Regions from separate parts of the Neomicrococcus aestuarii genome, predicted to be linked through region 1. Evidence: riboswitches for the same ligand, from Rfam matches in the RefSeq annotation. Region 1 holds a riboswitch; the other holds the start of a gene.
What was found. Region 1 has a riboswitch for cyclic di-AMP ahead of HD598_RS08700 (C40 family peptidase). Riboswitches for the same ligand answer to the same signal wherever they lie in the genome.
Positions count from the first base shown of each region.

Region 2: another riboswitch for cyclic di-AMP. It lies ahead of HD598_RS04940 (C40 family peptidase); the one in region 1 lies ahead of HD598_RS08700 (C40 family peptidase).

Region 1 covers NZ_JACHDR010000001.1:1,929,554-1,932,959, forward strand. The annotation lists gene HD598_RS08690 (multicopper oxidase family protein) at 1-1,070, shown strand, start outside; gene HD598_RS08695 (histidine phosphatase family protein) at 1,082-1,555, shown strand; cyclic di-AMP (ydaO/yuaA leader) riboswitch at 1,641-1,798, shown strand; gene HD598_RS08700 (C40 family peptidase) at 1,805-2,716, shown strand; gene lspA (signal peptidase II) at 2,850-3,359, opposite strand; gene HD598_RS08710 (heavy metal translocating P-type ATPase) at 3,356-3,406, opposite strand, start outside.
Region 2 covers NZ_JACHDR010000001.1:1,111,951-1,115,356, reverse strand. The annotation lists gene serC (phosphoserine transaminase) at 1-241, opposite strand, end outside; gene HD598_RS04945 (metal-dependent transcriptional regulator) at 438-1,136, shown strand; cyclic di-AMP (ydaO/yuaA leader) riboswitch at 1,386-1,574, shown strand; gene HD598_RS04940 (C40 family peptidase) at 1,578-2,630, shown strand; gene HD598_RS04935 (HNH endonuclease) at 2,868-3,368, shown strand; gene HD598_RS04930 (nucleotidyltransferase family protein) at 3,352-3,406, shown strand, end outside.

The DNA of each region.
Region 1 (3,406 bases):
AACGCGCCCTGTACGGGGCCCTGATCGTCGAGGACCCCAACGAGCCCCTCAGCTACGACCAGGAATGGGTCGTGATCCTGGACGACTGGCTCGACGGGATCACCGGAACACCGCAGGACGTCGTCGAGGAACTCTCCGCCGGGATGGACATGTCCGGCGACATGGAGGGCATGGCCGGCATGGCGGGCATGGACCACGGGTCCATGAGCCAGGACAGCTCCTCGGGCATGCCCATGAAGCACATGCTCATGGGCGCTGAGAGCGACTATCTGGGCGGGGACGCCGGCGACGTGAAGATCCCCGTGCACCTGTTCAACGGCCGCCCCCCATCCGACCCGGACACCTTCTCCAGCACCCCGGGCAACCGGATCCGCCTGCGCTTGATCAACGCGGCCGGAGACACCGCCTACCGGGTCGGGATCCCCGGCCAGGAACTGACCATCACCCACACCGACGGGTTCCCGGTCCAGCCCCGCCAGGCCGATGCCGTTGTCCTGGGGATGGGCGAACGCCTGGACGTGCTGATCACCCTCGGCGACCAGGCGGTGCCCGTACTGGCCCTGCCCGAGGGCAAGACCGGCCACGCCTACGGCATCATCGCAGCCGGTCCAAAGACCACGCTCTCCGGTCGGCTCCCGCAGACCCTGGGCGGAACCGTGCTCGATGGCAGCCGACTGAAGGCACACGAATCCGTCCTGCTCCCACCCAAGGACCCGACCAGGACCCACGAGGTACGCCTCACCGGATCGATGATGGAGTACGACTGGGGCATCAACGGGCGACGCTTCGACCCGGCCAACCCCTTCGAGGGCGCCTTCGAACTCCGGTTGAACGAACGCGTGCGGGTCACGATGACCAACGACACCGACATGTGGCACCCCATGCACCTGCACGGCCACACCTTCCAGCTGGCCGACCATGGCGCCCGCAAGGACACGGTCATCATCAAACCCCGGCAAACCATCGTCTTCGACTTCGAGGCGGACAACCCGGGCCAGTGGCTAACCCACTGCCACAACGCCTACCACGCCGAGGCCGGGATGATGGGCGTCTTCTCCTACCTCAAGTAGGACAGGGATCGGTGCAGTTGACCTCCGAGGCCCTGGACCCGAACATCGTAATCGATGATCGAATCATCGAGGCTGCGAACCGTTTTGAGGGACTATACAGAATTATGCGACGACCGCAGAAACCACCGTCCTGTGTCATCAATCCATTTCGTCCATCCTGGGGGGAGCCCTATCGGGGCCAGGTTGAACGACTGATGGCCGTCATTGTTGAACACCGCGATCGTGCGGTGGAACTTGGCGGCCGCGAGGCGGAAGCTATTTTGGTCAGCCACCAGCTGCCAATCTGGTTAACGCGCCGTTCAGCCGCGGGCAAGGCCCTGTGGTACGACCCGCGGAAACGCGAGCGCACTCTCACCTCCGTGACTAGCCTGGACTTTGAAGCTGAAAGTCTAGTCACAGACCGATATACAAAACCCCAAGAGTCAAACTGCATCTCCAGACGTTATCAAAAAGATATTGCTTCGTTATCGGAATGTGACTTTTGAGGGGTTTTTGCTGTAGGTTTTTCTTTTACCGGGCTCCATTGGAGTCTGTCACCCCGGATGGATTGCCGAGCGCTGCCACCATGTCGGGGACCGTTCGCTTATGTACTGGCAGTGGCGGGGGACCCATCTTCGGGTCCATCAGGACCCTAGGGGTTAAGTCCTCATGCCGATCTTCGGTGTGCAGGACCGAGTGACTCCCACTCGAACCCGACAGCTTACCCCGCAGGCATTGGGAGAGGTATACACATCATGTCCATTCGTCATGCCCACGCTCGCCACCGAGCAACACCGGTCCGCCGCAACCCCATGGAAACGCTCTCGAAGGCCGTTTCCTTCAATGCCGGTACCTTCGGTCGCCAAGCAATCATTGTTGTCGCAGCTTCCGGTCTAGCACTGGGATTGGCGGCCCCCAGCCAAGCCCAGCAGCTGCCCAGCAGTGCCCTTTCGGTGCCCACGTACGCCTCCTCCGGTGACAGTGCCAGCATCAGCGCGACAACGGCGCCTAAATCCGGGACCTACAAGTCCACCCGCGCCTCCGTTACCTCCAGTCCGGCTCCGCGTTCGGGTGCGACGCACTCCCATCACACCCATGCAGCCCCACCGGTGACTTCACGGGCAGGACATTCCCATGCGGCTTCCAAGGCCTCAACCTCCGGGGCCCAGGGTGCCGCCACGACTCGGCACACCCATCCTTCGGCCGCCGGGTCCAGCATTCAGCCAACCGCCAGCACCGTCACCGTCACCCCGCAGTCGGGGGCTTCAAAAGCAGCAGAAGACCAGGGCTCAGCGGTGAAGACCGCCTCCAGCGGAAAATTGGGTAATATCGCCAGCATGGCTCTGTCGTACAAGGGTGCCCCGTATGTCTGGGGTGGAGACAGCCCCGCCGGGTGGGACTGCTCGGGGTTCATTCAGTACGTCTATGGCAAGGCCGGCATCAGCCTGCCGCACAACACCACGGCCATCCGTACCAGCGGAAAGTTCGTCAAAACCAGCAACCCCAAGCCCGGAGACCTGGTCTACCAGAACAACGGAAGCCATGCCGGTATCTACATCGGCAATGGAAAGATCATCGGCGCCCAGAACCCCAGTGTGGGCACCGTCATCCGCGACGCGGACAGCCCGTACGGCCCCCTTATGGGCTATTACACCTTGGCCAGCTAAATAGAGCTTAGAGTTGCGTGGCCCCATTCGATTCTCTTGGATGGGGCCACACTTGCTTCCCGTTGAACGACCGTCTTACGGGACGTCGGCGGTTCAGTTTCGCCAGCATGTCAGCGCGCATGCGCAGAGGTGGTCAGTCGCCGCCCTTGGAAGGGGCGGGACGAAGCGCTCCGAGTGCATACAGAACAACTCCCGCTGTAACAAACACATCTGCCAGGTTGAAGGTGGCGAACCACCCGGTGTGCAGGTAGTCCACCACGCCGCGCCCGTCCAACCGGTCAATGAAATTGCCGAAGGCCCCGCCGAGCAGCAACGTTGCACCCGCCCGGGACATTCTGCCCATGGCTGGTGCCGAGGAAACCGCATACCAGGTAAGTCCGGCGATGATCAGCCCGGTGACCGCCACGATGGCCCAGGCGGGAAGGTCCGCGCCAAAACTGAACGCGACGCCCGGGTTATAGAGCAACCGGAGGTTGATCAGCCCCAGGTCGATTACCTTACCGTTGGAAAGCAAGCTTTCGGCCAATGCCTTGAGGGCCAGATCCACGCAGACCAGCACAACGGCTCCAAGCAGCATCGCGGCCCTGACAATACGCGCGGTTCGAACCTGCGCCGAGGAACGAGCCACAAGTTGGCCGCTCATGCCGAGGGTTCCAGGATCGAGGCTGGCTGCACGGTCTGTAGCGCGGT
Region 2 (3,406 bases), 820 kb from region 1:
CGGTAGATCCGCCGAGGCCCATGATGACTTCGTAGCCTTCAGGGGCGCCAAAGAACTCTTTGAGTCCTTCTTGAACGCTCTTGACGAGGTTTTTGACGGGGGCCTGTCGGTGGGACGTACCCAGAATAGTGCGCTGCGCGTCGACGATCGCCTGGATCTGCTCGTCGCGGACCTTAGAGGGGCCAGCACCGAATCGTCCATCGAGGGGCAGGAGCTCTTGCGGGATGGTGATGTTGGTCAAGACGTGGACCTTTCAGGGGGGTGTGGGGTGAGACGTTAGAACTGTAAGGAAGTAACGCTTCCCTATATTTTGTGCAATTAGCCTGTGGATGTCGCATCCGTGCCCAGAATGTGAACACTTCAGAAACCACGGCTAAAGTAGTGGAGACGTTCAGGCGGCGGGAAGCTCGTTCCTGCACGAAGTTCCGGGAGATGCAATGACTGACTTGATCGATACCACTGAGATGTACTTGCGCACCATCTTGGAGCTCGAAGAAGAGAGCATTACTCCTTTGCGTGCCCGCATTGCCGAACGCTTGGGACATTCCGGGCCTACGGTATCTCAAACAGTGGCCCGCATGGAGCGTGACGATCTTGTCCACGTATCCGGAGACCGCCACTTGGAGCTCACGGAGACCGGCCGAACCCTTGCCACCGAGGTCATGCGAAAGCACCGTCTCGCTGAGCGACTGCTAGCCGACGTCATTGGTCTTGAGTGGGAATATGTCCACGATGAAGCGTGCCGGTGGGAACACGTCATGAGCGAGCGAGTCGAACGCCGTCTCTTTGAACTATTGGGAAAGCCGGAGGTCTCTCCGTACGGCAATCCCATTCCGGGCCTAGAAGTTTTGGGCGGACCGGGTTGGGCTGACATTGCTGTCCCCGTGACGAATCTTGATGCCGCGCTGGACGCCGGCGCAACGGGCCCTATGGTGGTGCTGCGCTTGGCTGAAACCATTCAGGTGGAACCGGAACTGCTCACGCAGCTGAACGAAGGCGGTATCCGCCCGGGAGCCACTATTACCCTTGAGCGCTCACCCGGATACATCTTGGTTCGCGTCGAGGGCGTCGAGGGAGCACTGGAACTTCCAGCCGAAGTTTCACAGCACATTTTTGTGCGCACTCCTGGTGCCTAATAACGGCCATGTTTCGCACCATTACGGTGTAACGAAACAATAACGCGCCCCGTTGATTAAGCGCTGTGGATTTCTTTAATCCTGTGCGTGATGGGTAGGAGCCTTGAATTCGTGCGGAACTTTAGACGATCGTCTAATTTCCCGTGATCATTCCGTCTCCTTTTCGTGATCAGAATGTGACATTGAAACTTTTATCAAGTACCGTTTAAAGCGTGCTCGGACGAAATGGAAGGGCACCCTTGAGTGGGAAGCCGAACATCGCCGCTGCTCGAGGTCCGTTCGCAAGAAAGCTATTGGCGATGGCGGGGGACCCATTTGGGCCTCACACACTTTGGGCCCTTGGGGTTAAGCACACAAACTCTCTTAGCGATAGACGTGTGTCGAAGACGAAAGTCTTCGAACCCGACAGCTCACCTCGCAGGCGCTGGGAGAGGTACTAAATTGTCGAAGCGTATTGCTTTGGGTCGGCGTCGAGCCGGCACTACCCGTTCAAACTCTATTGCGGGTATCTCTAAGGCCGTGGCCACGAACGCTGGTTCGATTGGTCGCTCCGCGGCTGTCGTCGCGGCTGCTTCGGGCATGGTCCTGACCCTGGGCGTTCCAGCTCAGGCAAACCCCGCAGCTCGTGAAGCTGCTGCAGCACCGATGGATGCACTGAACATCGAGCGTGTTGCTCTTCAGTCCACCGTTGTATCGGCTGTTGTTGCTCCTTCCGTCAAGGAAAAGAAGGCTGTTGCTCCGGTTCGCGCTTCTGTAAAGACCGCGCCGGCACCAAAGCCAAAGCCAAAGCCTGTTGTAGTTGAGGTTCCAGAGGTTGCTGTTACCAACAGCCCAGCTCTTGAAGCTGAGACCGAGGAAACGTCTTCCGTTCAGGAAAACACCTCTGCTCAGTCCACCGCTTCGGCGCAGACGGCAACGTCCAACACCCGGACTGCAACGTCCAACACCCGGACTTCTACGTCTAACACTCAGTCTTCGACGTCCTCCAGCTCCTCGGTTGCTCCAGTAACCCGTAGCTCGGCTTCGTCGACTTCTTCCGCTACAGCAGCCACCAGCGTTGCTCCAGTAACCCGTAGCTCGGCATCGTCGACGTCCTCGGCTGCCGCAACTAAGAGCGTTGCTCCAGTTGCTCCCTCCGTGAACACGGCAAACCTCAGCGGCATCGCTGCTACGGCTTCCCGTTACTCGGGTGTTCCATACGTTTGGGGCGGATCTTCCCCATCCGGTTGGGACTGCTCCGGTTTCCTGCAGTGGGTTTACAAGCAGCACGGCATCAGCATTTCCCGCGGCACCTCCGCAATCCTTGGCTCGGGCCAGTTCGTTCGCACGAGCAACCCTAAGCCAGGCGACCTTGTCTTCCAGAACGGTGGCGGCCACGTTGGCATCTACCTTGGAAACGGCATGATGATCGGTGCGCAGAACCCCACCGTGGACACCATGATCCACTCGGTCTCGCGTAACCCGCTCTACGGCTACTACACCCTCGCTGGCTAATAGCTACAGAGACAATGACATTCAAAAGAACCCCCGGTTTTCCGGGGGTTCTTTTGTTTTCCACCTGCAAGAAGACCAGGCAATCGCACGGCGTGAGTTGCGACACGCCCGTGCGCGCGGGTGGGAGAAATCTGCGCTCTGACGCGCAAGCGCTAATCTAGAAAGTGATCCCACGCTCGAAGTTGCGGCTAGAGCACAGGACGTAGCCGCAACGCTCAGGACCCCAGAGGACCGCACATGCGAACTCTTGTACTGAATGCTGGATATGAACCGCTCGCGGTAGTGACCTTCCGCCGAGCGCTTTTGCTTGTGCTCACTGGCAAAGCGAGCATCCTCGCCGAGGACTACGAAGACCCTGTGGTGGGTCCACAAGAAATCTTGTCTCGACCCACTGTCATCCTGCTCAATAGGTACGTGCGCGTCCCCTACCGCGAAGCCGTACATGTCACGCGTCGCGGAGTGCTTCGACGAGATTCCCACCGATGCGTGTACTGTGGGCGCACCGCTACCACCGTGGATCATGTGCACCCACGATCCCTTGGCGGCGAAGACTCGTGGGAGAACCTCGTTGCCTGCTGCTTGCCTTGCAATAACAAGAAGGGCAACAAAACTCTGCGACAAATGGGCTGGACCCTACCTCGGAAGCCCGTTCGGCCGGTAGGCCCGCAGTGGTACATCACCGAGTTGGAAAAGCCAGCCCCCAGCTGGAATGCTTTCTTGGATGCACACGCCGCCTAACGCCCCCGAAGAGACCACCGGCCGGACGGGAGCCTCGA